One region of the Candidatus Thiosymbion oneisti genome, then DNA from elsewhere that is predicted to be linked to it. Evidence: predicted binding sites of a transcription regulator. Region 1 holds the regulator's gene; each other region holds the start of a gene.

What was found. Region 1 encodes sigma-54, which starts transcription at its own class of promoters, with help from an activator protein. Its sites were predicted from a motif close to TGGCANGNTNCNTGCTT; they were not measured.
Region 2: glnA (glutamate--ammonia ligase) is a predicted target of sigma-54. The motif match lies at 3,944-3,960, and genes of this name have one in related genera.
Region 3: nifE (nitrogenase iron-molybdenum cofactor biosynthesis protein NifE) is a predicted target of sigma-54. The motif match lies at 5,222-5,238, and genes of this name have one in related genera.
Region 4: rsxA (electron transport complex subunit RsxA) is a predicted target of sigma-54. The motif match lies at 4,779-4,795, and genes of this name have one in related genera.

Annotation. Positions count from the first base shown of each region.
Region 1 is NZ_SMSC01000018.1:8,690-15,971, reverse strand. It holds gene tolA (cell envelope integrity protein TolA) at 1-742, opposite strand, end outside; gene tolR (protein TolR) at 957-1,391, opposite strand; gene tolQ (protein TolQ) at 1,424-2,098, opposite strand; gene ybgC (tol-pal system-associated acyl-CoA thioesterase) at 2,088-2,516, opposite strand; gene E1958_RS11710 (RNA polymerase factor sigma-54) at 3,134-4,603, shown strand; gene hpf (ribosome hibernation-promoting factor, HPF/YfiA family) at 4,871-5,203, shown strand; gene E1958_RS11700 (PTS sugar transporter subunit IIA) at 5,309-5,779, shown strand; gene rapZ (RNase adapter RapZ) at 5,898-6,764, shown strand; gene E1958_RS11690 (HPr family phosphocarrier protein) at 6,761-7,030, shown strand; gene ptsP (phosphoenolpyruvate--protein phosphotransferase) at 7,027-7,282, shown strand, end outside.
Region 2 is NZ_SMSC01000003.1:94,920-102,201, reverse strand. It holds gene E1958_RS02410 (hypothetical protein) at 56-601, opposite strand; gene E1958_RS02405 (hypothetical protein) at 614-1,627, opposite strand; gene E1958_RS02400 (hypothetical protein) at 1,631-2,329, opposite strand; gene glnA (glutamate--ammonia ligase) at 2,404-3,810, opposite strand; gene E1958_RS02390 (pentapeptide repeat-containing protein) at 4,548-6,974, opposite strand.
Region 3 is NZ_SMSC01000012.1:40,815-48,096, forward strand. It holds gene E1958_RS08460 (hypothetical protein) at 1-147, opposite strand, end outside; gene nifV (homocitrate synthase) at 210-1,364, opposite strand; gene fdxB (ferredoxin III, nif-specific) at 1,588-1,905, opposite strand; gene nifE (nitrogenase iron-molybdenum cofactor biosynthesis protein NifE) at 2,326-5,187, opposite strand; gene E1958_RS08480 (AAA family ATPase) at 5,522-6,619, shown strand; gene E1958_RS08485 (HigA family addiction module antitoxin) at 6,944-7,282, opposite strand, start outside.
Region 4 is NZ_SMSC01000012.1:25,571-32,852, forward strand. It holds gene nifA (nif-specific transcriptional activator NifA) at 1-1,329, opposite strand, end outside; gene nifL (nitrogen fixation negative regulator NifL) at 1,346-2,623, opposite strand; gene E1958_RS08385 (hypothetical protein) at 2,804-3,265, opposite strand; gene E1958_RS08390 (AAA family ATPase) at 3,262-4,593, opposite strand; gene rsxA (electron transport complex subunit RsxA) at 4,849-5,430, shown strand; gene E1958_RS08400 (RnfABCDGE type electron transport complex subunit B) at 5,724-6,254, shown strand; gene rsxC (electron transport complex subunit RsxC) at 6,395-7,282, shown strand, end outside.

The DNA.
Region 1 (7,282 bases):
GCTCTCGGATCGCGTTCGTGTAGACGCCCAACTCGCCGGCGGCTGCTTGTTCCGCCTCCAAGGCTGCCAGCAGATCCGCCTCCCGCGCCCGTTGGGCCTCCTCCTTGGCCTTGCGTTTGGCCTCCGCTTGGCGCTGAGCGGCTTGCTTGGCCTTGCGTTCGGCTTCGGCCCGTTGCCGGGCCTCCTCTTCGGCCTTGCGCTTGGCCTCCGCTTGGCGTTGAGCGGCTTGCTTGGCCTTGCGTTCGGCTTCGGCCTGTCGTCGAGCCCTTTCCTCGGCCTTGCGCTTGGCCTCTGCTTGGCGCTGAGCGGCCTGCTTGGCCTTGCGTTCGGCTTCGGCCTGTTGCCGGGTCTTCTCTTCGGCCTTACGCTTGGCCTCCGCTCGGCGCTGAGCGGCTTCCTTGGCCTTACGTTCGGCTTCGGCCTGTTGCCGGGCCTTCTCTTCGGCTTTACGCTTGGCCTCCGCTCGGCGCTGAGCGGCTTCCTTGGCCTTACGTTCGGCTTCGGCCTGTTGTCGTGTCTCCTCTTCGGCCTTGCGCTTGGCCTCCGTCTGATGTTGGGCCGCGACCTTCGCCTCTACGGCCTCAGTACTGACGATGGTGGCTTGTACAACCCGCGGCTCGCTCCGTACCTCATCGAAGGTAGCCAACCAGTCCACACTCACCAGGGTAAACGCCGCCAAGATCAGGTGCAGCAACAGGGCGGCCCCGAAGGCCCGCGGGTTCCTGCGCAGGATTTGCCACATCTCTTAAGTACAGGTGCTCTCAACTACCGATAACAGCGAGCCGGCAGGATCCCCACGGAAGATTTGTCCGCAAATAAACGCAAAACGAAACAATCTGCGAGAATCTGCGTAATCTGTGGACAGAAAAGACCGTGTGATCCTTTGCGACCGATTTGCGTTCATTGGCGTTCATTTGCGGCAAAAAAATGATTCCCATGTTATCGGTACTGCTGCACTAGGGCCCGAGGCGTTCCAGCGGGGTTGTGATCAGACCGACGCTCGGAGCCCCCGCGGCCTGGGCCAGCACCATGGCCTCCACCACGCGCCCATAGTCCACGGCGGTGTCGCCCCTAATCATGATGGGTACCCTGGGGTTGTGCTTGAGCACCGTACTGACCCGGGCCAGTAGGGTCTCTCGATCCATCGGCTGGTGCTTGGCCTCCCCTACATCCAGGTAGAGGTCCCCGAACTGATCCACGGTGATGATGACCGGCTCCGAGGTCTCTTCGGAGATGACCTCGGCGTTTGCCTGAGGCAGGTCGACCTTGACGCCCTGGGTAATCAGGGGCGCGGTCACCATGAAGATCACCAGCAACACCAACATCACGTCGATGTAGGGCACGACGTTGATCTCGGACATGAACCGGCGGTGCAGGCGCGACCTTCGCATCCGGAGCGCTCCCATTCGTCCCGTAGGTCCCTTCAGCCCCGCCCCTGGCGTTGCAGTAGAGTCGAGAACTCTTCCATGAATTCCTGGTAGCGGTTGTTCAGCCGCTCCACCTGGTTGGCGTAGCGGTTGTATGCGACCACCGCCGGGATGGCGGCGAACAGCCCGATGGCGGTTGCCACCAGGGCCTCGGAGATGCCCGGCGCCACCAGGGCCAGGGTCGCCTGCTTGACGTTTCCTAGGGCATGGAATGCATGCATGATGCCCCACACGGTGCCGAACAGGCCCACATAAGGGCTGGTGGAGCCTACGGTAGCGAGGAAGGGCAGATTGACCTCCAGGCAGTCCATCTCGCGGCTCAGGGCGACGCGCATGGAGCGTTCGGTGCCCTGGAGGACGGCCATGAGATCCCCGTTGTCGCCCTTACGCAGGCGCATGTACTCCTTGAAGCCGGCCCGGAAGATGGCGGCCGACCCACTCACGCCCCGCGGGTCCCGCTCCAGGTCTCGGTAGAGGGCGCCGAGGTCGCCGCCGGACCAGAAGTGTTGCTCGAAATCGTCTGTGGTCTGCCGCGCCCGCTTCAGGACCCGGGCGCGGTCGAAGATCATGGTCCAGGAGATGATCGAGGCTAGCACCAGGGACACGAGCACCAATTGCACCACGATGCTGGCGTTGAGTACTAGGTCAAGGAGGGAGAGCTCAGCATACATCGACGATCTCCGCCAGCAGCCGTTCCGGTAGGCGAGTGGGACGCAGAGTCTTTTCGTCTATACAGGCAACCTTTATCCGACCCCGGCAGCAGAGGGTGGTGTCTGCCGTGCGGCGTATCTCCTGCACGAAATCCATGCTTGCCTTGCCGCCGGCACGGAGGTCGACGGTGACCGTCAGCAGGTCGTTGAACACTGCCGGGCGTAGGTACGCGATTTCCGCGTGTCGCACGACGAACAGCAGACCCTCGCGCAGCCGCAGTGCGTCCAGCTCGAAGTCCAGGCTGCGTAGCCATTCGGTGCGCGCTCGCTCCATGAACCTAAGGAAGTTGGCATAATAGACCGTACCACCGACGTCCGTGTCATCGTAGTAGACCCGCACCGGCAGGGAAAATCTCGGCTCGCCTTCGTTACTCGACACAGCACACCTGGAAAATTTGAAAAAACCCGATAGGGGCATCTTATCTGGACTCCTCCGCGTTGCAAGGGGATCTGTCGTGTTATAGGGTTGAGGCGGGTGGAGTCGCTTATCCCACGCGGACCACGTGAAGTTTTCAAGCTGCCTTTTTGAGAGATTGCCTAAGAACCAACGCTTTGATCGATATATTCGTAGGGAACGGCCTCCGTGCCGTTCCGCAAACTGTTCGGAACGCCACGGAGGGCGTTCCCTACAGCAAAATCATGCGAAATGGGGTAGTAGAGTTAGCTTTCAACCCATCCGGCCGGATAGAAGACAAGGCTACATCGTGAAAAATCAATGGGCTGGTTTTTAGACGACCTCTGAAAGAAGGTATTAGACTCCCTTAGAGTAACCGGCATCTTTACCAATGAGTCGAGTCTGTGCATTGCGCAAAAGGGAGGGATTCCCCGTTTTGATCCCCTCTCCCCAACCCCTCTCCCGGCGGGAGAGGGGCTTGGGGAGAGGGGCTTTCGGGTCTGTGGAAATATTCGTGTCCATTCGTGTTCATCCGTGGTTCTTGTCAACCGCGATTCCGCATCAATGGTCTGAAGCGAAGCCTCGCTAGGTCTGAATCCCCGATGAAGCAGTCGCTTCAGTTCCGGCTCGGTCAGCAGCTGACCATGACCCCGCAATTGCAGCAGGCAATTCGCCTGCTGCAGCTGTCGACCTCGGATCTTCGGCAAGAGATACAGGAGGCCTTGGATTCCAACCTGATGTTGGAGAATACTGAGGAGGTGGAGTGCCTTAATGGATCCGGTCACCTCCGGTCGATGGACGCGACCCTGGAGACGGCAGGCGTCGCTGCCGATTCGGAGCAGGAGATACAACCCGAGAGCATGCCGATCCCCGATGAGCTGCCGGTCGATGTGGAGTGGACCGATCATTACGACAGCGATCTGCCGAGCCGAGGGGCAAGGGCACAAGCGACCAACGAGATCGATATCTTCGCTCGGCACAGCAAGGCGCCGACCCTCCGAGACCACCTGCACTGGCAGCTCAACCTGAGCCGGTTGGATGCAGCGAGTCTGGCCATCGCCACCGCCATCGTCGATGCCATCAACGAGGATGGTTATTTCACCGCGACGCCGGAGGAGCTCCTCGCCACCTTTGACGATGCGGACCTGACGCCGGAGGAGATCGAAATCATACTCCATCGGGTCCAGTCCCTGGACCCGCCCGGGGTGGGGGCGCGCGACCTGCGCGAGTGTCTGCTGATCCAGCTGCGCCACCTCCCGGAAGGGACCAGGATGCGCGGTCCGGCCATCGAGGTCTGCGACCGCTACTTCGAGGCCCTGGCGAAGAACGACATGGAGCAAATCCGGCGCGCGTTGCGACTGTCCGCCCGAGCTATGGACGAGATCACCGATCTGATCCGTTCTCTACACCCACGGCCGGGGACCTTGATTGCGGACCTCGAGCCCCAGTACCTTGTCCCTGACGTCATCGTGCGGAAGCGGAAAACTGCCTGGGTCGTCGAGCTGAATCCGGAAACGGCACCTAAACTTAGAGTGAATCCGGATTATGCCAAGCTGGTCCGACGCGCCGACCGGAGCCAAGACAACCAGTGTCTCAAGAGCCACCTGCAAGAGGCGCGCTGGTTCATCAACAGCCTGGCCAGCCGCAACGATACTGTGTTGAAAGTGGCCTCCAAGATTGTGGAACTGCAACGGGACTTTCTCGAATACGGCGAAGAGGCGATGAAGCCCATGGTACTGCGTGACGTCGCCGAGGCACTGGAGCTGCACGAGTCCACCATCTCTCGGGTGACGACCAACAAGTACATGGGTACCCCCAGGGGTACGTTCGAGTTCAAGTATTTTTTCTCGAGCCACCTGAGCACGGACTCCGGCGGTGAATGTTCATCGACGGCGGTTCGCGCCTGCATCCGCAAGCTGGTTGCCGTGGAGGATCCACACCATCCGCTGAGCGACAACAAGATCGCGACGGTCCTGGCCGAACAAGGCATCAGGGTGGCGCGGCGGACGGTCGCCAAGTACCGGGAGGGTATGGGGGTTCCGTCCTCGAACGAGCGCAGACGTCCGGGTTGACGAGAGCCTCGAGGCCGTGAAGTCTGCGCAAGGGATTGCGGAGGATTAAAGATTTCAGAGCCGGTCTGGCTTACGCGTTTGTAGCGAGGGGTCGAGGCAGATTTTGCGCTCGATTGAGGCGAAAGCTTAAGTCTATTTAACGAACTCGAGCGGGAAATCTGACCGACCGCCTCGATTCCACAGGAGAACAGCCGTATGCCAGACAGGCTCTCACGTCCGCCGCCGGGAGCCGGTTGGCGCTACTTCGGAAACTTCAGGAGTCATACGATGCAAATCAACCTGACGGGTCACCATGTCAATGTCACGGACTCCCTCAAGGGCTATGTGGAGACCAAGTTCGAACGCCTGGCGCGACACTTTGACCACGTCCTCGACATCCATGTCATCCTCAGTGTGGAGAAGCTGCGCCAAAAGGCGGAGGCCACATTGCACGTCAACGGCGCCAAGGTCTTCGCGGACTCGGTCCACGAGGATATGTACGCAGCGATCGATGGGCTCATCGATAAGCTCAATCGTCAGGTCTTGAAGCACAAAGAGAAGAGGCGCGATCACCGGGGCAACGGCCATAGAGCCCTCGACCAGGACCCGGAACGGGTCTAAATGCCTTGCCTGCGGACCCCCTGGACCCACCTCGTCGTCCGCAATCCCCGGCTACGACAGGTCTATCGAACGACTTCATCACCTACCCATCGGGAGCAGCATCCGATGTTTCCTCCCCACCTCATCGTTGCCGACCGCATCGGCAATGACCTGGAGCTGAGCAGCAAAAAGCGTCTCTTGGAGAGGCTCGGCATGCTTCTCGCCAGCATCGACCCGGATTTAAGTCCGGAAGGCGTGTTCGGGCGTCTGTGCGAGCGCGAACGTCTCGGCAGCACCGGGCTCGGTCACGGGGTTGCCCTACCCCACGCCCGTATGCAGGAAGTAACCGAAGCCGTCGGTGCCTTCGTCCAGCTCCGGAAGGGGGTCGCCTTCGACGCCCTCGACAACGGACCGGTCGATCTGGCCTTCGGGTTGTTGGTACCCGAGTCGGTCACCGAGCTGCACCTGCAGCTGCTCGCGCAGTTGGCATCTATGTTCAAGGATCCACGGCTGCGCCAGGACCTGCGCCGGGCTACCTCGGCGGAGCAGATCCTTGCGCTCTTGGAAGGCCAGGAACAGGATCTCCGGAATCAATGACCCAAGTCCAACCCCTCCAAAGACCTGATGGATCGAATCAACCCGCGGTTCAGTCGCACCGGCTGCCGGGACAGCCCGTAACCACAGGACCCGTGCGCGGAGTGGCGGTAAGTCTGAGATGAACGCAAAGAAGCTGATTATTGTCAGTGGACTGTCCGGGTCGGGAAAAAGCATCGCCTTGCATACGCTGGAAGACCTCGGTTATTACTGTATCGACAACCTCCCCCTGTTTCTGCTCAAGGAACTGGTCGCAGGACTGGCGAGGGCGGACAGCGACGCCTTCACCCAAACCGCCGTCGGTATCGACGCCCGTAACCAGCAGCAGCAGCTGGATGGGCTGCCGAGGCTGCTGGAGTTCGTCTGCAACGGACCTTTCGAGCGTCGCGTCCTCTACCTGGAGGCCCAGACGGACACCCTGATCAAACGCTTCAGCGAGACCCGCCGCAAGCATCCCTTGACTGTCCCTGAGCGTCCGTTGGCCGAGGCAATCGAGCTCGAACGCAAGCTGCTCGAACCGATCCTGAGCGATTCCGACCTGCGCATCGACACTACCCACACCAACGTCCATCAGCTGCGGGATCTGGTGCGCGAGTGCCTTCGGGACGGTGCCTCGCCCAAGGTCTCGATTCTGCTCCAAACCTTCGGCTTCAAACACGGCATACCCCAGGACGTGGACTTCGTCTTCGATGTACGCTGTCTGCCCAATCCCCATTGGCAGCCGGAATTGCGCCCGTTGACCGGTCTGGATCCCGCGGTAACCCACTTCTTGGAAGAGTTACCGGAAGTCAGCGCGATGCATGGCGACCTGGCGCGCTTCTTCGACCGCTGGATCCCCCGCTTCGAGGCGGACGGGCGCAGCTATCTGACCGTCGCCGTCGGCTGTACCGGCGGTCAACACCGCTCCGTCTACATCGCCGAGCAGCTCAAAAGCCATTTCGAGGCTGAAGGACGCAAGGTCATGGTCCGCCATCGGGAGTTGTTGTGATCCGCAAGGAGCTCGAGATCCTGAACAAGCTCGGGCTGCACGCCCGCGCCGCCGCTAAGCTGGTCACCTGTGCCGGCGCTTTCGCCAGTCAGGTCCGGTTGGAATGGAAGGGTCAGCAGGTAAACGGCAAGAGCATCATGAATGTGATGATGCTGGCCGCGGCGCAGGGCAGTGTGGTTACACTGCTGATCGAGGGCGAGGACGAGGCCGTCGCTTGTGCCGCCCTGGAGAGGCTCATCGCCGACCGCTTCGGGGAGGACGAATGACCCTCTCCTGTTGTGGCCTCGGCGTCGCCACCACCCGGGCGATCGCGATCGGCCCCGTCTTCATGCTCGACCGGAACCCCCTGAGGATAGCCCCCCGCAGCATCGATCCGGCCACGGTCCCCGGCGAGCTGCAACGGCTCGAAGATGCCCTCGCGGCGGCCCAGGGGGCCCTGCGGACCGTGCGCGACCAGATCCCACACGCAACCCCGGTCAAAGTCGCTGAATTCATCGACTCACACCTGCTCATGCTCG
Region 2 (7,282 bases), on a different contig from region 1:
AAATGTGTGGGTAAGGCGCTCAGCTTCCTCTACAAGATATAATAGAGCCTGATGGCTACGACTGTTTGGCCCAAGTCCGAACATCCTCCGGCTCGATGCGCGGCTCGACAACAATGAACTGCTCGATGTCTTCCGAAAAAACGGTCTTAGAGCTCGGCTCCAGGAGGCTGCGGCGTAGAATCTTCTCGACCACGCCCTCTTGCTGATCCGGGCGAGACGCGAGGGCACCCCGGAGATACAGGCGCATCTCCGTAAGCTCCGGCGGTGGATCGACTCCCTCCTCGGGGTCGGTGTCGGTGTAAGAATTGAGGCTCGTGTAGTAGGAGTGAAAGGTACGCGCGTAGAAATCCCGGCCCACCTCGAAGGGCTCTTCGATGCGTACCAAGCGGACCAGCTCCGGGTACTGCCCGATCCATCGCTTGCAGGCCCTTATCAAGTCCACATAGGGCACGACCGCCGCGGGGGGCAGCTCGTTGTCGAAGTGTCTCACCATCACAAGTGGGGACCCTTTCACAATGGGAACGGCATAGAGGGTTCCACAGCGACTGGGTAGAAATTCTATGAGCCCCAGCTCTTCGGCGATTTCCCGGAATGTGCGCATGGTGGAATACTCCTACTGCGGGTCGAAAACAAGGATTTTGTTTCTGGTGTAAGACCAGTGAAGGTTGACGGAGGGAGGGTCTCGTCTCAGCTTTTTTGCCAGAGAGCCGAGACTTTCATCTCGGCTACGCCCGAGCTCTTCCATGACCCGATTCCGCATTTCAAATACGGCTGGCTTTTCCATTGCCTTTTTAAGTGGAACCGACCCAGGATCATAATCCCGTTTTATCCAGTCCGAGCCGCGCTCATGAATCCTCACCACGTCGATGTCCTTCGCCAGCCTCGGGTTGTTGCCGACGGCCTTTCTGACATCTTCAAGCGCCTGAACCGACTTTTCCATTTCAACTGGGCTCTTTTCGAACCAGCGTTTCAGTGCCATATTTGGCTCCTTGGGAGAGGTAAACAATTGTCCCTCACGGCCACTATGCTTAGGGGTTGGGGTAAGATCCGAAGTACCGCGAAACTCTTCCAGGACATCCATGAACTCATCATTGTGTCTGGCATCGAATTTGTCCCATGATTTGGGCGGAATCTTCTTCGAACATTTGTGTATGCCTTTAGTAGTTACCAAGTCGAGCTTCTTGGCTGCATCGGCTGTATCCTCTACCGCGTCTACGACATCCTCGACCTTGTCCAGTCCTTTCCCGACCTTGGCGAGCTTCCCCAGCTTCCCTGCCTTGGCAAGGGCCCCTACCGGGACCAAGGCGGTACCTATCTCGAACCCGCCCCCACCTGCCAGCTTCCCCCAATCCTCGGCGTCGGCAGTGGTAACAAAATTCTCGGCCGCGGTGTAGGCCGCCAGCGCCCCATCCCGGGCATCTCGGCCCAGCTTGACCGGGTCGTTTACTACCTTATCCGCGTAGTCATGTACCCATTGGGCGGACGACTTGGTTGCTTCCCAAGCCCGTTCGCGCGCCGCAGGATCCGTCGCCAGGGCATAGCCACCCTGTGCCAGCGACTTGAGACCTTCCCAGGTGCCGGCGGCGGCACCGGTAAATCCGTCCGCCAGGCCATTCCAGAATCCCATGGATCATACCCTCCTTCCAAAATCCAGGGCGATGCGCAGACGCAGCAGCTCCAGCCGCATGTCCGGCGAGCAGCGGGGGTCCAGGACGTCCGCGATCCAGGGATGCCGAGCCTCGACGGTCAGCTCCGGTCCGTACAGGGCGCGGGCTACCGCCAGTACGAGCGGACCGTCTTGCAGCTCGGCAAATCCGAGTGACCCGGCAAGGTTAAAGGCGGCTTCGGCCTTTGGGCGCGCATCCTCGGGTGTGGCCTGGTCCCAGAGAACCAGAGGGAGTGCCGCGGCTGTGCGCTCGATCAGGGGTAACGGGTCCATGTCGGGTGCCGTATAGAGAAAGAGCTCGATACGAGCCGCTTCCGCCTTGCGCCAGGCAATATGGGGAGCCCGATCCACCAGGCTCAGGATGCGGTTGTCGGCCGTGTCGGCACCCCGCTCCAGCGCCTCTCGGATGAAATGATTATGGTCGAAGTTGGGCGCCACCGTCTGCAACAGATCGGCAAACAGGGCGAGGCTGTTTTTCCAGGTAGCTCCCCACTTGCGGCCCCGAGCGATCATGTGGCCTACGATCATCCGGCGCTGAGCTTCCGGAAACCTCGGCAGGACAGCAAGGTTTCTGCGGCAAAGGTATTCAGCCAATTCGTCGACAAAACGCCTCTCGGCATTTTTATCTAAGGTTTCAAGCTGCTCTCGACGAATTATCAGCATTTGGCACCTGTCCAACAGGTAACGAAAAACGCCCTTTGCAGGGCGTATCTAAGGGATTCGAGGAGGCAGCCCGATCACAGACTGTAGTACATATCGAACTCGAGCGGGTGGGTGGTCATGCGCAGCGTGGTGACCTCTTCCATCTTCAGCTCGATATAGCCATCGATGAGATCATCGCTGAACACCCCGCCGGCGGTGAGGAAGTCCCGATCCTGGTCCAACGCATCCAGGGCCTGGTCCAACGCATAGCAGACCTGGGCGATGCCCTTCTCCTCCTCAGGCGGTAGGTCGTAGAGGTCCTTGTCCATGGGATCGCCGGGGTGGATCTTGTTCAGAATCCCATCCAGACCGGCCATCATCATGGCGGAGAAGGAGAGGTAGGGGTTGCCGGTGGAATCCGGGAACCGGACCTCGATGCGCCGGGCCTTGGGGTTGGCGACATGGGGGATACGGACCGCGGCCGAGCGGTTACGTGCCGAGTAGGCCAACATGACCGGGGCCTCGAAGCCGGGTACCAGACGCTTATAGGAGTTGGTCGAGGCGTTGGTGAAGGCATTGAGGGTGCGGGCATGCTTGATGATGCCGCCGATGTAGTAGAGCGCCGTCTCGGAGAGGCCACCGTACTTGTCGCCCGAGAAGATGTTCTGTCCGTCCTTGCCCAGGGATTGGTGCACATGCATCCCATTACCATTGTCGCCCACCAGGGGCTTGGGCATGAAAGTAGCGGTCTTGCCGTAGGCATGGGCCACGTTCCAGACCACATACTTTAAGATCTGATTCCAGTCCGCACGTTTGACCAGGGTAGCGAATTTGGTGCCGATCTCGCATTGACCGGCGGTGGCGACCTCGTGGTGGTGGACCTCGGTGGTCACGCCCATCTCTTCCATGGCCAGACACATGGCGGAGCGTATGTCATTCAGAGAATCCACCGGCGGGACGGGGAAATAGCCGCCCTTGGTGCCCGGGCGGTGACCGATGTTCCCATCCTCATAGACCCGCTCCGAGTTCCACTCGGCCTCCTCGGAGTCGACCTTGTAGAAGGCGCCGCTCATGTCGGCGCCCCAACGCACGTCATCCAGTACGAAGAATTCGGGCTCCGGGCCGAAATAGGCGGCGTCGGCGACCCCGGTGGATTTGAGGTAGGCCTCGGCGCGCTTAGCCAGGGAGCGCGGGTCACGCTCATAGCCCTGCATGGTGGAAGGCTCGAGGATATCGCAGCGGATGATCAGCTGGCTTTCCTCGGAGAAGGGGTCCAGGGTCTCGGTGCCGACCTCCGGCATCAGCACCATATCCGACTCCTGAATACCCTTCCAGCCGGCAATCGATGAGCCGTCGAACATCTTGCCGTCCGTGAAGAAATCCTCGTCGATAACGCCGGCCGGCAGGGTAACATGCTGTTCCTTACCGCGGGTATCGGTAAAGCGAAGATCGACGAACTTCACTTCCTCTTGTTTGATCTTCTCTAACACACTGGATGACATGCACTTATCTCCGCTGGTTGCTGTTTCAGGGGCACTCGGATTCTAAAGTGCCCGCCTGGGGTAAGAATCCCCCATCATATTCGGTTCGAGATTCCCTTGAAAGGTGCGAGCACTCGCCTTGTCGGGTGTCTGTATGCAATGATCGTGCCAGAACGCCCGTGCCGGCAGGGGAATTTTTACCCCCCAGAGGCGCGCCGGGCATGCGCAAGCTGGATTTTCCCATAGGAAAACACAGCTCAAACCCGGTGTTCCTTGCGCCCGCGGTGGTAGAGGTAAAAGAGAAACCTACGCGGGCTTTGGCTTCCAGCTCATCCATGCGGTTCGCGGTCGGGATTAGGGGCTGTTGACATAATTGTCGTGCCGACCGCTAATCGGACAAGATTAACAGGATGACTCAGGATTAACAGGATTATTTTGTGAATAAGCAATTATAACATCCTGTTAATCCTGTACCATTAGGAGGCAAGCCCGGAGATTAGGGCTCAATGCCATTAAGTTAAGCGGTAGTGGTTAATATCTAAGTTGTAACATGACCAACGGCACTGGCCGCTATACCCCCTCTCCCGCCGGGAGAGGGGCTTTGAGGCTTAACTTAATGGTATTGGATTAGGGCTCACCCCTTATTAAATGTCAACACGCCCTAGTGTAATCCTGCTGCGGCATACCGCGCTCACCACATCCTACACTCCCGCCCTCATCACTCATCACTCATCACTCATCATTCATCACTACGTGGGCTACGACCCTGTTTTAGACAGCTTCTCGAGCACCTCGGCCAGGACGGGACAAGCCCCGGATTCGGCCTTGTCCCGGAGGGCCTGTTCCAATACTGGATCAGGCTCTTTCGACCCAAATACTATAACAGGCTCGTTCACCCAACCATCCCCTCTGGCATACCGCCACATCCTTTCAGCGATGTAGCGGTTGTTGCAGGCGAGTCCGGCACGATAATCCGCGCGTTCCCGCTCGAACACGGCCTTATCCGGCGGCGCTGGCCAGCACTTGAACGGACCCTGTTGATCGTGCATGACGTCGGGTTTCTCAGGCGGTGAGATCGTCGTCGGTTGCACAGGCAGGTCGAAGGCGACGGACCAGAAGCGCTCGATGGCCCGCTCGACCCCTTCCCGCCTCCACTGAGACCAGTGTTCACTTGCCTGCTCCAGCTTGGCCTCCAGTTTCTCGATCTCCGAGAACACGGAGGACAGCCCTTCCCAGTCGTCACGCGGCAAACTCAAATCCCGCAAGTCGGCGAGTGAGAGCTCCGCGTCTTGGAACTCGGTTCCATAGACCACCGCCTCCCGGAGATTCGCGCCCTGTAGGTCCGCATACTGGAGATCCGCGATCTGGAGCTGCGCCCCCCTGAGAACCGCGCCCTGGAGCTGCGCCCCCCTGAGATCCGCGATCTGGAGCTGCGCCCCCCTGAGATCCGCGCCCTGGAGCTGCGCCCCGGAGAGATCCGTGCCCTGGAGCTGCGCCCCGGAGAGATCCGTGCCCTGGAGCTGGGCCTCCCAGAGCTTTGCGCCCTGTAGGCCCGCATACTGGAGATCCGCGATCTGGAGCTGCGCCCTTGTGAGATCCGCGCCCTGGAGCTTTGCCCACTGGAGAAACGCGATCTGGAGCTGCGCCCTTGTGAGATCCGCGCCCTGTAGATCCGCATGTTGGAGAACCGCGCCCTGGAGCTGCGCCCACCGGAGATCCGCGCCCTCGAGCTGCGCCCTTGTGAGATCCGCGCTCTGGAGCTGCGCCCAGGAGAGATCCGCGATCTGGAGCTGCGCCCCGGAGAGAACCGCGCCCTGGAGCTGCGCCTCCCAGAGAACCGCGCCCTGGAGCTGCGCCCTTGTGAGATCCGCGATCTGGAGCTGCGCCTCTTCGAGATCCGCGCCCTGAAGCTGCGCCTCCTGGAGTTTCGCGTCCTTAAGGTTTGCGTCCTCCAGTTGGGCATGCCGGAGGTCTGTGTGCTTTTTCACGCTATCTCGATCAATCGGACGCATGTCCGCGCCTTGGAGCCGGGTACCCTGGAGCTTTGCGTATTGTAGATTTGCACCCCGAAGGTCGGCGTCCCACAGTCTGCTCTTGTAGAAATCGGCATAGCGCAGATCCCGTTCGCGTAGATCCAGTGCCTCGCCGTCCTTTATCCAGACCTTCGCCTCCGCTTCTTCCGCTTTGGTATCTTCCCCACAGGCGAAACACTCACGGGCACTGGCTAAGAGCTCGACCGGGGGATTTTTGCGCATCAGCGTCCGTTCGCGCAGCTCCAGATTGCGATGGATCCAGGGCAGTCCCGGCTGGTTCTCAGCCAACTCTTCTTCCTTGTCCTTGGCCCCCCATTTCTCGGCCAACCATTCTTCGGTGTCGCCGACGTGCGGAACCAACAGAATCCAGGCGCCGAATGTCAGGATCGCAGACACCAAGGCTCCCAAGCTCGTGGACACCCAGACTCCCCATCTGGATCGAGATTGGGACCACCAATCTCGCCAACGCCCGGAACGGGAGGACAGGCGCGGCCACAAGATCCAGAGCAGCAGCAGATCGAGGGTGAGTACCAGTTGGTGATTGAAGGTGATCCATGCGCTGTGATAGGGCAGGAACTTATATTGGACAGCTGCCAGCAGGAGAATGGGGGTCATCAGAATGGTGACGACCACCGCTACTCCGAATACCCAGCGGATCAGTCGCGGATGCTGGCTACCGACGATCCGGTGGCTGAAGATGAGCGGAAAGAGCAGCCCGCGCTGGATGCGCGCCGACTCCGACGGCAGGGACCCGAGTACATGATCGAGGTCGAACAGCTTGCGGGACAGCAGATAGAACTGGCTGAGCAGATGGGCGTGGAAGATCAGTACCAGCCAGGGAACGACCACATAAAATCCCACCAGGGGCAGCTCCACACCGAGCAGGGGCAGGTCGGCGCCGGTCCCCTTCAGGAGCTGCTCGTCGTCGGTGGAGAAGACGATGACCGCCACATAGAAGGCGAACAGGAGGAATTTGAAATAGAGCCCGCGCACATGGCGCGCGGATTCGTCCGCCGCGGTACGCAGGAGCGGGAGCTTGCCTTCCTGGAGGGACCAAGGATTTTCGGCTTGGTCTCGGTTGCGAGGCATTTCATCGATCTCCGAATGCTTGTCGTGGTCGGTCAGGATGCGGAAGGGAAAACGACGAATCACGCGAATCCGCACGAATCAATACGCGAAGATTCGCGTGATTCGTGGTTTTTTTCTACGTCCACCACCGCGGGTGCAGGGAATCCTGAGTTTGAGCCGTTTTTTCCTAGGCTCTTTATGGATTCCGGACTGCTTTGCCTTGGCCGCAGCATCATGTCGTTTTTCGCTGGCGAATCGTTTGCTGCCTTCACCACCCCCTTCGTTACCCTGCGGTCTTGCCGGGAGTGTAGGATGCGGTGAGCGCGGTATGTCGTAGCAGGATTACATCAATCCCCACCGCGAACCGCATCAATGGACGCCCGCGGCGAACC
Region 3 (7,282 bases), on a different contig from region 1:
GGGTTCCAGGAAATAGGCCTGCAACAGGCTGTGCTCCGCCGCTGCCTCGCCGTATTGTAGTGCCGCTTGTGCGAGCAGCTGCTTGACCTGCTGACTCAGCGGCTGTTCGAAATAGAGCGCCTCGCCATCGAAATCCAGTAGATCCATAATCTGTGCCTATTGCGGCAAAAAGTCCATTTTTCGTCGGTCCAAGGCAAAGCCTCGCTAGGTTAATGGCAGTGGGCTACCTGGGGGTGATTGATTTCCGCGAGGAAGCGTTGCAGGTCGAGGAGGTGGGGGGTGCGCTTGGTCCCGGTGACGAAGCGGCGGACCAGGGACAGCACTTGCTCGGCCTGCTCCGGCTCCAGCTCCAAGTCCAGCAGCTCTGCATAGACCCGGCGCACGGCCCCCTTGCCCGAATGCTTGCCCAACACTAGGCGGTGTTTGCGACCCAGCTCGGCCGGGTCGATGCCCTGGTAGTTGCGGGGATCCTTGAGCAGGCCGTCCACGTGGATCCCGGCCTCGTGGGTGAAGGCACCGCCCCCGACCAGGCTCTTGTGCCAGGCGACCGGTCGGCCCGAGGCGGTGGCAACCAAGCGTGACAGCTCGTCGAAGCCCGAGAGGTTTACGCCAGAGGCCACTCCGTGCAGGTGTTTCAGACCCATCACCACTTCTTCCAGGGCGGCGTTTCCGGCCCGTTCTCCGAGGCCGTGGACCGTGGTGTTCACATGGGTAGCGCCGCCGCGCACCGCCGCCAGGGTGTTGGCCGTGGCGAGCCCCAGGTCGTCGTGGGCGTGCATCTCGATCTCGAGATCGCAGGCTCCGGCCAGGTCGCGGATACGGGCGCAGGTGGAAAAGGGGTCCAGCAGGCCGATGGTGTCCGCGAACCGAAACCGCTGGGCACCCGCCTCCTGGGCCGTCGCAGCCACCTGCCGGAGAAATCCGGGGTCCGACCGGGATGCATCCTCGGCACCGACACAGACGGCTAGCCCCAATTCCCGGGCCGCCGGTACCAGGCGCCGGATCTGTTCCAGAGCCCAGGGCCGGTCCCTGCCGAGCTTGCGGCTGAGGTGCTGATCCGACACCGGCAGCGAGAGGTCGACCAGATCGACCCCGAGGTCACGGCACTGGTCGATGTCCCCGGACGACATCCGCGCCCAGACCATCAAGCGGGCCGAAAGTCCCAGCTCCACGAGCGCGCGAATACCCGCGCGCTCGTCCGCGCCCATCGCGGGGATGCCTATCTCCAGCTCGGGAACGCCGCGACCGGCTAGGCCACGGGCGATGGCGAGCTTCTCGGCGAGTGAGAAGGCCACGCCGGCCGACTGCTCACCATCCCGGAGGGTGGTGTCGTTGATGGTGACTTGTGCGGATTTGTGCTGCATTACTGCGGAACCGCCGAGGCCCTGATTGAGTATGGGAAAAAAGAGTCGATCGCTTCAATCTATCCGCAGATTACGCAGATTCTCGCAGATTAAAAACGAAACAATCTGTGAGAATCTGCGTAATCTGCGGATAGAAAAGACAATCTGATCTTTTGCGACCACTTTGCGTTTATTCGCGTTCATTTGCGGCAAAAAACGATTCCATGTTATCGGCACTGCCGTACTAGGCGGCGACCGGTTGGGGCGCGTGACTGAGACATTTCTTCGGGCACACCCGGGAGCAGGCCTGGCAGCCGATACAGTCCATGGGGTCCTTCAAACCCATGACCATACTGGTATCGTCGGAGAAGTCGTCGTAGTCGTCATCGTCGCCTGCATCCAAATCCAAATCGAGGTCGTCCCGATCCAGGAGCTCGAAGACGTCCCGGGGACACACCTTAAAGCAGCGTCCGCAGCCGATGCAGTTGGCCTGGTTAAGATCGGTAATGAAGGCAGGGATCCATTCCGCCCCGCCGTGGGTGACACCGGTTATGGTATTCATGGCTGTTCCACTCCTAACGAGGCATCGCCTCAGACCGACGAGGCGTGAACAACTCAAGGGAGCTGTCATCTCGACCGAAGGGAATTGTCATCCCGAGCGTAGCGAGGGATCTTCTTAGCTTGCAGAAGCTCCCGGCGCACAAGATCCCTCCTCCGTCGGGACAAGGATTTCTCGCTGCGCTCGAAATGACAACCGGAATTTTTTATGCAGCGCACAAACTTGACTCATTTGTAAAGACTCGGGTCCCTCAAGGGATCCTAGGGGGCGTTCTCAATTGAGCTGAATCCTCATGAAAATCAAGCACATCAGGCCCATGCAGCAGCGGCTACGAGTTTCCGAGGCACTCCGCGGCGCGGAGCTTCCGCGTTCCCACGCGGCGCGTGGGAACGAGAGACCCTCTGTTTTAATTGAGAACACCCCCTAGGCCGCTTCCTTTGCGACGGCTTCCAAGTTGCAGGTCACCTGTGTGTCCCCTTCCCTCCACCCCTTCTCCGATTTTGGGGACAGGCGCGAGTGATAGGGGCGGATTTCACCCCTCTCCAGGGACAGCAGGATATTGGCCAGATCGAACAGGGTCCGGCGGGTCCCCGGGTAGCCGATCCAGAGGCGCTGATAGCCGCCCACCTGGTCGTAGAGTGGAAAGCCGGCGCGCAGCAGGGGCAAACCTGAACGCTCCGCCGTGGGAGCGGCGTGGGAGTTGCCGATCAGTACCTCGGCACCGCGTTCGCGGGCGGTGCGCTCGAGGTCTTCCAGGTCCCCAATCTCGACCTTAGTGGTACGGACTCGCTCCAGGGCGGGCGTATTGGTGGGGGCTACGGCGGCGACCGTTTCCGCCCCCAGGGAGGCCAACAGGTCGCTGAAGCCGACCAACAGGTCCGCGTCGGCGGCTAGGGCGAAGCGGGATCTACCGAGCATGAAATGGGTGTCCAGCATGGCGTCTTGGAGCTGGCTGCGTTGGCGCTCGACCTGTGCCGGCACGGGTGTGGCGGAGATCCGTGCCAGCTCGGTCACGAGGGCGTCCACGGCCGCGAGCCCCATCAAGTGGGGGAAGCGGGCGTCCGGCACGCCGGTGCGCTCGGCCAGCAGATCCGCAGCGGCGTCCAGGGAGGCACCGACCACGAGCGTCGCCGCTGAATCACCCAGGACCGCCAGGTCCGCTACCTGGGCGCCGCCCATCGTCAAGGGGCTGAAATCCTGCTCGGTCAGGTGGCCGTCCAGGGAATCGGACAGGTCCGGCAGCACAATCGGGTGCAGACCGAAGCGCTCGATCAGGTCCTTGAGGTACTCCAGGTCGCCGGGGGTCAAGTGGGCACCCACCAGCAGGTTGACCTGGCGCGGGCGTCGCCCCGGCCGGGTCCCGGCAGCATCCGCCCGGGGGACCAGCTGCCCGATGACGGCCGCGACCGCCAGGGCATAGCCGGATTCCAGGGAGCCGGTGAAATCCGGCGTCGCCACCGGCACCACCGGGATGGCGTCGAGCTGGGGATACTGGTCCCGGAACATGCGCACGGCCATGCGGATGTCGGTGCCCTGGGTCTCCACAAGTCCCGTGGTGGGTACGCCGATGAGCTCTGGGGCATGTTTCTGGCACAGGGTCTTGAGTCCCTCCACCAGGTTCTCGTTCGCACCCATCACGGCGCTGCCCTGGTCCATGGCAGTGGTCTGGAGGGGGATGGGCTCGCGGAAATGGCGCACGAAGAAGACTTTGCCGAAGGCCGCGCAGCCCTGGGAGCCGTGCAGCATGGGGATGCAACGGCGGAAGCCGAGGAAGGCCAGGGCGGCCCCAATGGTGGGACTCGCCTTCAGCGGGTTGACGGACAGGGCCTTTCTGCGCTTGACGATCTCGGCCCTGGGGGCGTCCTGAACGGGGTGCGGCGCCGTTGCGACCCCATGCTCTGGTGCGGACCCTCGAGCCCAGGGCGCTGGCTGGCGGATCGCCGCCCATACCGGGCTCTCGATGGTCAGGCACAGCTGGCGGGCCAATTCCAGCATGCCGGTGTATCCCGCATAGCCGAAGTCGCGCTCCTGGTTGACGTCTAAGAAGGGGAGGCGCGCCTTAAGCGCCGTGTACATGTTGCGTCCGCCGGCAATCAGTACGTCAACCTGGTGCTCACGCACGATCTCGAGCAGGACGCGGGGATTGCCGTCCTCGATCATCATCGCGTCCCGCCCCATGAGTGCCTGGATGCGGGCCTTGTCGTCCCCCGTGGACTTCTTGGTCCCGGTGGCGACGACCTCCATTCCCAGGTCCTGCAGCGCAGCCACGATGGACCAGGACTTCACGCCCCCCGTATAGAGCAGCGCCTTGCGTCCGGCAAGTCGCTCCCGCCAGGGGACGAGCTCGTCGTCGATGCGGGCCTCCTCACGGGCGATCAGCCGCTCGGTGCGCTTGGTCAGATCCGGGTCGCCGATCAGACGGGCGAAATCCCGCAGGGCTTGGGAGACGTCCTTAACCCCATAGAAGCTGCCCTCGAACCAGGGGGTGCCGAAGGCCGCCTCCAGCTTGCGCGCCACATTGAGCATGGCCTTGGAGCAGACCATCATATTGACCTCCGAGCGATGCATGGTCTGCACCTCCCGAAAGCGGGCATCGCCTGACAATGCGCATAGCACCCGCAGCCCCAGCTCGTCGAGCAGGGGCAGCACATGCCAGAGCTCGCCGGCGATGTTGTACTCACCCACCAGGGCTACGTCGTGGACCTTGAAGCCCGGCCGTTCGCTACCCGCCGGCAGTGGGTCCGGCTCCCGGCCGCCGCACACATACTTGACCATGGTGTCCCCGGCGATGCGGTTGCCCAGGTTCTTGGTGCCGTAGAAGCCGGCGCCGTCCACGGGCACCACCGGCGTACCCCAGCGGCCTTGCGCCTCCTTGCACACCGCTTCCAGGTCATCACCGATCAGGGCCGGGACGCAGGTGTTGTAGACGAAGACCGCCGCCGGGTGGTAGCTGTCGATGGCCTGTCGGATGGCGTGTAGAAGCCGCTGCTCGCTCCGCCCCATGACCACGTCCTGCTCGGTCAGGTCCGTGGTCATGCCGATCCGGTACAGCGAGGGTCCGGAGGATCGGGTCCCCCGGTTGTCCCAGGAGTTACCGGCGCAGGCGATAGAGCCGTGGACGATATGGGCTACATCGGCGATGGGCAGCAAGGCGATCTGAGCGCCATCGAAGGCACACCCGCCGGCGGTGGCCCCCGGCTTTGGCTTGGCGCAGCCGGACTTTCCCGGCTTAGGGTGGGTGCGGGCCGGCTCGTCGAGCAGTATGGCGATGTCTTTCCGCTTCATGGAGGCCCCTCGGCTGCATGCTTCGGGGGCATTCATGCAGGGCCCGTGCCAACCGCTAGCCGATTGATTTCTCAGGATAAGAAAGGGCAAGGAAATGTAGCCTTTGTACCAAAGGGACCCGAAACTGTGGTTAGTGTAGGGAATCCACGTCCTCGACCACACCTTAATCTCGTACCCAAAATCCCATCTATTTTTCAAAGAATGATAAAAAATCACAAAATTATGTTATTTTTTGTCTATCAAGACCAAAAAATACGTGGACCCGGGTATGCTGCACCACTATAGATTCCGCAACTTTTTCTCGTTCCCAGACGAGACCACAGTTGATTTTCGTATGCCGAAGACGCTGCGAGGTCCGGGCGTTACCGATGGCCGGTTGTCGAAAGTAATGGCTATCGTTGGTGCCAACGGTAGTGGTAAGACGAATCTGATCAAACCGTTAGCGTTCGCTCACTGGTTTATCAGCAGCTCGTTTCAGGCACCTCCGGGTGGAGGCATCCCATTCGAGACGCATTTCTTTTCCGCAGACCAGCGCGGCTCGTTCGAGGTCGAGCTCGCGCTTGCAGGTGAGCTGTGGCGGTATGCCCTGGAACTGACTCCCGAGCGCGTCCTGCATGAATCCCTGCGCCGCAAGACAAATCGGTATTTCAGCTACGTGTTCGAGCGTGATTGGCGAAACGGCATTTATGTCGTCAAGCAGCAGGGCTTCGGTATGGCCCCTGCGGAGGCAAAGAAGGTGCGGCAGAATGCTTCACTCATCTCCACCGCCGCGCAATACGGTGTGCAGCTTGCCAGCACTATGGTCAAGCTGTCGGTCTTTTCGAACGTCGTCTGGGCCGGCCGCGAACACGATTTTCATCGCATCATCAATGCAACCAATGTCTTCCGCGAGCAGGCTCCACTGTGGGAGCAGGCGGTGTCTCTATTACGGGAGTGGGATTTCGGACTGTCCGATGTCGTGATCGAAGAAACGTCGTTCACGAACCCGGGTAGCGCCGAGATAACTAAGTACCACATGCCTTTCGGCATGCATAAGGTAGATGACCGGGAGGCCAAGAGAATGTTTACGCTCGAATCGAGCGGCACTCAGGGGGCCTATGTTCTACTCTCATACCTGCTGCCCGTGCTGGCTAGGGGTGGCGTGGCGGTCATCGACGAGCTCGAGGCGGATCTGCACCCACACATGCTCTCACCGATCATGGATCTGTTTCTGAGTCCGAGCACCAATCCGCGTGACGCACAGATCATCTTCACTTGCCATGCAGCCGAGGTCTTGAACCTGTTGCAAAAGCCGCAGGTCATGCTGGTAGAGAAGGATGAGCGGGGCCGTAGCGAGGCCTGGCGCCTCGATTCCATGAAGGGGGTACGCAAGGACGACAATCTCTACGCGAAGTACATGGCCGGCGCTTACGGTGCGGTGCCGCGGGTCTGAGTCGTGACGAGAGGCCGCGGTAAACAGGTCCGGAAGGTTCGCCAGGCACAAACAACCGTGTTGATTGTGGGAGAATCAGCGTAGCACGCAACTTAGGACACTGAAGCGTTCGATCGATTTGCTACGTAGTCCTGCATAAGCCCGTGTAGGGCGGGAAAGCGCAGCGCATACCTGTTTTACGACCCCCGTCACTGGTTCGGACCGTTGGGGAGAAATCACAGCTCGTGCTCCTCGAAGCGGGTGCATTCTTCGGAAGGCCAAACAAAATGGGTGTCCTTTTTTTGTCCTAAATTGTCCTTTTTTTGCGTTTTTGAAAACAGGGTACTATGCAGTGCGACCTAGCGGTTCCAACTTGTCAATCTCAACGGCCTTGTCGCTTCGCATGGCATGCCAGAGGTCCCAGTCCTGCTGGAGCCCAAGCCAAAAGTCCGCTGACATTCCCAACACGCGGGCCAATCGCAATGCCGTGTCTGGTGTCACCGCGCGTTTTCCACGAATGATTTCGTTCAGCCGGGGGAATGAAACCCCCAAGCGAATCGCAAGGGCGGACTGACTGATCCCCAGTGGCTTCAGGAATTCCTCCGACAGCATCTCTCCGGGATGTGTTGGGGGCCTCTCACTAGGCAACCGCCTCGCCACAGGCCCCTGTCCGCGATTTTGCCT
Region 4 (7,282 bases), on a different contig from region 1:
GATCACGCCCTGTTCGCTCATAACCGCAGAGCGTTCCAGACAGTTCTCCAGCTCCCGCACATTGCCCGGCCAGTCGTGGCGGATCAGGACCCGCAGGGCGCTGTCGGTGATTCTGAGCCCCCGACCTTGCGCCTTACCGATCTTGGCGATCAGAAAGCGCGCCAGCTCCGGCACGTCTTCGCTGCGCTCCCGCAAGGCGGGCATATAGATGGGCATGACATTGAGCCGGTAGTACAGATCCTCCCGGAACTCTCCGGCCTTGACCCCGGACTCCAGGTCCCGATTGGTGGCGGCGATGATGCGAACATCGACCTTCAGGGTGCGGGTACCGCCGACCCGCTCGAATTCGCCTTCCTGGAGCACGCGCAGCAGCTTGACCTGAAAGACCCGGCTGATCTCACCGATCTCGTCGAGGAACAGGGTGCCGCCGGCGGCCTGTTCGAAGCGCCCCTTGCGTTGGGTACTCGCGCCGGTGAAGGCCCCCTTTTCGTGTCCGAACAGCTCGGACTCCAACAGATTGTCCGGTAAGGCGGCGCAGTTGAGCTTGACGAAGGCGTTGCGCGCCCGCGGGGAGTTGTAGTGGATGGCGTTGGCGATCAGCTCCTTGCCGGTACCCGAGTCGCCGCGGATGAGAACCGTGGTATTCCATTTGGCCACCTGCCGCACCTGGTCGAAGACCAGCTGCATGCCTTGGGAGTGGCCGATAATACCGGCGAACCCATGCTCCCCCCGCACCTGCCGCCGTAGTGTGTCACGCTCATCCTGCAATACCCGGCGCTCCGCATCGACCATGTGAGACAGACGCACCGCCTGACCGATCAGGTTGGCAACCATCTCCAAAAACCGGGCATGTTGCGGCAGCAGATCATCCACCGCGGGCGGCTGCGCTGCGAAGACGCCCACGGCTCCCTCCGTACCGATGCGGATCGGTACCCCGATGAAGGGCAGCTGCGGATCGTAGACGCCGAGCTTGTTGAGGAAACGAGGCTCGTCGGCGACCCGGGAGACGATCCAGGGCCGATTGCGTTCGAGAATACTTCCAATCACTCCCTCGCCTGACTGGTAGCGGACCGCCGCGAAGGGGGCGGCATCTCCCGCGTGGAGGGCACTGACCATCAGCTCGCCGGTATCCTGGTCCACCAGGCTGACCATGCCCTTACGCATGCGCCCCCGTCGATGTAGGACCTCCAGCACCGCCCGCAGCGTTTGACTCAGATCGAGTGAACGGCTCAGCACCGAGCTCACCTCGAACAAGGTGGCGAGCTGGGCCTCGAACAGCTCCTGGCGATGCCCGACCTCGCCGCCGCGCCTGTCATTTTTTGCCGTCATAGCCGGCTGCGGGGACTTATTCGTCCACCGGGACCGCGGTCAGGGAAAGCCGGACCCGGCAACCCGCGGCGAGCCCCGAGTCGATTTCGATGCAGCCGCCGTGCTGATTGACGATCTCCTGGGCCAAGGTAAGTCCCACCCCCGCGCGGCCACGGCGGTTACGCCAACCGATGAAGAAGGGCTCGAATACCCGCAGGCGCAGGTCTTGCGCGATGCCCGGACCATTGTCTTGAATCGTCACCTCCACGCCGGTGGCGAGCGCCCGGGTCATCAGACGCAGCACCCGGTGTGTCTTGCCGGTCTCGTTCAGCGCCAAAATGGCGTTGTCGATCAGGTGCTTAAACAGGGATCTGAGCTGATTCTGGTGTCCTGTGAGCCGGGGCAATACCGGGGTCGGCTGCCATTCCACGACGATGCCGGTGGCCAGCAGGCGATCCGTCTCGATCTCCAGCACTTGACGCAACAGCTCATTGACATTGACCGGGGTCCCGGCCTCCTTGGGCTCCTCGGGCAAGGCCGCCTGCAAGGTCGCCTTGGCCCGGTGCCCGGAGGCGCTGATCTGGGCCAGCATGGCGGCGAGGGTCGCCGGCTCGCCCTTGCCCCGCTCCAGCATGCCGATCGCGGCCTGGATGACATTCAGCGGGCCCTGCATCTGGTAGCAGGCCGCCGACAGCGCCTCCCGCATCCCGTCCATCATCTGTTGCTCCGCCAGACGTGCGCGCAGGTTCTCGAGGTGTGCCCGCTCGACCTCGCGGCGCCGGATAGTAATGTCGTTGGCAAGCAGGAGCAGGTGCCGTCCGCCGCTCCGGTGGCGACTGAAATCGCCGTGCACACCTGCGTCCGTCTCGCCGGTCAGGGTACCGGAGCAGGCAAACCAGCGGGGGCCACCGCCGGGGAGCTCGAGGTTGACCTCCACGTCCTTGAAGCTGCGCCCCGCTCGCAGTGCCTCCAGGGGATCGAAGCCCGCTTGCTCCCGGAGTGCCTGACGCAGGACCGCGATGGGCTCCTGTCCGTGCAGAGCATCCAGCAGTTGCCGGTACTCGTGGTTATCGAGACACACCTGGCCGGATTCGTCGAGGGACACCACGAGCACCGGCACCGCCTCGAGCACTGTCTCGAAGCAGATTCTCGGCGGTAAGGACGCGGCCGGGTCGCCGGCCGTCGCCTGCAAACGCTCGATGACCTCGTGCGGGGTCCCGGCCGGCGGGTCCGCCAAAAACCGGCCCACGGCATCTGCGGCGCTGGATAGGCCGTGATCGGATAGGCTGCGATCGGAAAGGCTTCGAGTGGCCACGCGCGGTCCTCCTGGTGCACCTGTAGAGAAAGCTGCAAGATCCGTTCCGCTTCGTCGCCCCTGTGATTCGAACCGGCACGCGGACCCGCACCTGCTCGCGGGACATCGACCGGGAGGCTTCCGGTTACCTTGTCGCGTTCGCGACAAAGCCCCTGGGAGCGAATAGCAATCCTGAATTATTCAGCCCGACCCGACCTTGCGGTCGTAGCCCTGAAGGTGATAGTCGTAGGACCAGACCAACACCCGCCGCATCCTGTGAAGCTTGCACTGGCGCTCAAACTCCCTGATAATCGAAAGGTCCGCGAGCCCGACTTTACGCATCGCGCAATCCGGGAACTCCGCGAGCCAAGCCGTTAACAGTCTCCTGTCGGGAAACGGTGTGGGCCTCCACGGAACTTGGCCTGCAATGGCCTGCGCGACCTCACCAACAAACCGCTTAGCAGCCTCACGACGCGCCCTACCATTCGCAACATGGGCGATGTGGTTGCCTGTTTCGTAGATGGCCGCAAGGGGTAATAGCAGCGTATACCCCTCCTCCAGATAGTCCTCCAGCTTGGACAGTGTGTCTTCCCTGTCTTGGTTGAAGGCGGGCACATCGAGGAGGTTGCAGAAGACCGAAGTGTCCAGGATGCAGATGGTCAAGCCGTCTCCCCTCCCCTGAGCGTCTTGATCCACTCCATGGCTTGGGCACGCCGCTGTTCCGCGCTGGTGCGATCTTTCAGATAGCGATCGAGAATACCTGTGGTCATAAGCTGACCGAGGGGGCCTTCGGCGATCAACTCCGGGTAGGCCTCCAGGTCTTCGAGCCGGACCAGCCTACTGTCTCCCACGTCCGGGTCACGATAACAGCACACCACATCCGGGATGGCTTCGGCAGGCAGGGTATCCAACAAGGCCGGATTGTGCGTGGTCACCAACACACGCACCTTGCGCTCACGGGCAAGGTTCCGGATCTTCTCTAACAGGGTTCCGACCCGACTCGGATGCACACCGTTATCGACCTCCTCGACGATGACTAGGGACCCCTCGGGGGCGGACAAGAGCGCGGCGGCCACAGCGAGTATGCGCAGGGTTCCATCGGATAGAATTCCGGCGTCCCATATCTTTGCCCGATCCGCAAAGGATTCGGTGAGGGTAAGCATCACCTCCTGACGCGGCGTCTCCAGAAAACCGATGTCGCGGATATCCTGCTCCGGCAACGACCGAATAAAGTCGAGGACCTGCCCTTTTTGGCCTCTTGCTTCGCACAGGTCGTACAACACACTCGATAGATTCGATCCATCGCCTTCGAGGCGCTTCTCGACGATGAAGCTGTACTGCCTCATCGCACGCGGACTTGGGTCGAGAAACAGAATCCGCTCAAGGGATCGGCGAAACCTACGGACTACTTGTGGAATCCGCTCTTGTGCCTTCTTGGTGCTGAATCGAGCCGGGGTGTCTAACTGAGTGAAAATCCCCTGTTGGTCACTGCAAGAGATTTGGGGCTTTTTCCCACCACGGGCGAAATTGTTGTAGCGCACCCACACCACAGGGTAGGACTGTGTGCCCGGAGAAACGACCTCATACAATGGGACACGTTCATCAAGTTCTTTCATGGACTCGGAAATCACGCGCATACCTTCCCTAGTCACTTGCAGGCGAATCTGAAACTTATCCCCAGACGATACGGCGCAATCGAATCCAAAGGTGTCATCGGGCTTGTCGGTGCCATCATCTGCCTGGTAGACCAAATCCCAGACCGTACCTCGCACTTGTCGATCCCCCGCCTGCACGGCGCGCGTGAGATCGTCCAGCCGGCGTCCCTCCGCGAACCAGGACAGGAAGCGCATCCCTTCCACCGCATTGCTCTTGCCCGAGGCATTGGCGCCAATTAGCAGCGATAGGGGGGCCAGCGGGAGCCTGGCGTCCTGGTAGCTCTTAAATTGCTTGAAAGAAATGCTGCTGATCATGACGTTGGTGCGGGTAGACACGAAAACCTACCTTATACCCCTTCTGTGGCGTTTCCTACAAAACTTGGATGGAACGAGACACGAAGGGCTTCGGTCACCAGACGAGCAGCTGCGGACCTAATCCACAGGATCGGTCGTTGTGATGACCGTTCGGGGTGCGTCTACGCCGCGCCGCAGGACAGCAAGGGCGCCCGCCTCCATAACCCTGGCATCCAATTTGCTATAGCTAATGACAAGCAATGGCAAGCCACCGCACGCGGTTGGGATCGGGCCGACATGGGCGACTATGTGATGATTGTTTTGGGTACCGCGCTGGTGAACAACGTGGTCCTGGTCAGGTTCCTAGGGCTGTGTCCCTTCATGGGGGTATCCAATAAGCTGGACTCCGCGCTGGGTATGGGTCTGGCTACGACCTTTGTGCTGACCCTGGCCGCGGTAGCCGGTTGGCTGCTGGAGTATTTTCTGCTCGGTCCGCTGGATCTGGGTTATTTACGCATCCTGACCTTTATCCTGGTCATTGCCGCGGTAGTCCAATTCACCGAGATGATGGTACGCCGGCTCTCACCGACCCTGTATCAGGTGCTCGGGATCTTTCTCCCCCTGATTACGACCAACTGTGCCGTGCTGGGAGTCGCTCTGCTGAATAGCCGGGAGGAATCCAGCTTTTTGGCAAGCCTCGCCTACGGGTTCGGGTCCGCGCTAGGCTTTACGCTGGTCATGGTGATGTTTGCTGGGATGCGCGAGCGCCTGGCCCTGATGCAGGTCCCCGCTACCTTTGCCGGCACCCCGATCGCCTTGGTGACCGCCGGGCTCTTGTCCCTTGCCTTCATGGGTTTTGCCGGTATCGCCGGGGGCTAATACCGGCTGCCGAGAATAACCCAGCAGTGCCGAAGTACAAATAACATGGGAACCGTTTTTTCCGCCAATGAACGCGAATCAACACAAATCGGTGACCAAAGATCAGATTATCTCTTCTATCCGCAGATCACGCAGATTGTTTCGTTTTTAATCTGCGGGAATCTGCGTAATCTGCGGATAGATTAAAGCTATCGGATAATTTTCCTATGCTCAATTTTAACCTCGGTTCGGCATCACCGATGGTTCTTGATCCATCGGTAGTTGAGATCATCCCTATCAGAGAGGACTCAAGCATGCTTGTCGCAATTGCCAGTCTTACCCTTCTGGGCGTAACCCTCGGGTGGCTCCTCGGGCTCGCCGCCCGCTACCTGAAGGTGGAAGGCAACCCGCTGGTCGAGCAGGTGGAGGCCCTGCTGCCGGGCTCCCAGTGCGGCCAATGCGGCTTCCCCGGCTGCGGCGCGGCTGCTCAAGCGATGGTGGACGGCCAGGCCCCCGTGACCCTGTGCCCGGCGGTAGACCGCGCCCTGGCGGAGGAGTTGGCGCAGCTGTTGGGCGCCAGTGCCGATCTGTCGGCCGTCGCGGACCAAGCACCCACCATCGCCCACATCTATGAGCAGCTGTGTGTCGGCTGCACCAGGTGCTTCAAGCGCTGTCCGACCGATGCCATCCTCGGCGGCCCCAAGATGATCCATGCGGTATTTGCAGACGCCTGCATCGGCTGCCAAAAGTGCTTCGAGGTCTGCCCCACCGAGGGCATCGAGATGCGCCCCATCGAGGCCACTCTCCAGACCTGGTATTGGCCGCAACCAGCATTGGCCGGCTGAAAGAAGCCTTATCCGCAACTCAACCCAAGGTAGGGTGGACTGTGCCCACCGATGCGGCACCTACCCGGTGGGCACAGCCCAATATTGGTGGGCACAGCCCACCCTACGGCTCCTGTTCGCAACCCGAGGTTCCGAGCCAGATGAGGCTATTCAAGATCCGCGGCGGCGTGCATCCGGAAGACCGCAAGCTGCTTTCCGCCGCGGAGCCGATTGCGGACCTACCCTTGCCCCCGCTGCTGCACATCCCCCTGCAACAGCACATCGGCGCACCCGCGACGCCGGCGGTGCGCCGGGGTGAGCAGGTCGCCAAGGGGCAGCTCCTGGCCCCCAACCAGGGTCAGCTATCCGCCCCCGTACACGCGCCGACTTCCGGTCGTATCGTGGGAATCGGGAGCTTCCCGGCGCACCATGCCTCGGGGCTCAATGTGCGCACCATCTCGTTGCAGCCGGATGGCGAGGACCGGTGGTCCAACGCCATCGAGGGGATCGCCGATCCCTTTGCCCTCGCCCCGGCGGAGATCGCCGCCCGGGTCTCCGCCGCTGGTATCGTCGGCATGGGCGGCGCCACCTTCCCCTCCGCGGTCAAGCTCAACCTACGGGAGCGTTACCGGCTGCATACCCTGGTTATCAACGGCGCGGAGTGCGAGCCCTATCTCACCTGTGATGACCGCCTGATGCGCGAGCAGGCCGCGGCGGTGGTCGACGGGGTTCGGATCATGGCCCACGCCCTGGGCGTTACCCGCATCCTGATCGGCATCGAGAACAACAAGCCGGACGCGCAGGCGGCGATGGAGCAGGCGGCGCGACTCGACGACCGGATTCGGGTCGTCCATCTGCCGACTCGCTACCCCATGGGCTCGGAGAAGCACCTGGTACAGACCCTGATCGGCCATGAAACCCCGGCGCGCGGACTGACTGCCGACGTGGGCGTCGTGGTCCACAACCCGGCCACGGCCTTCGCGGTGCACGAGGCCCTGCGTTACGGCCGCCCGCTGGTGTCGCGCGTCATGACGGTTAGCGGCGGTGCC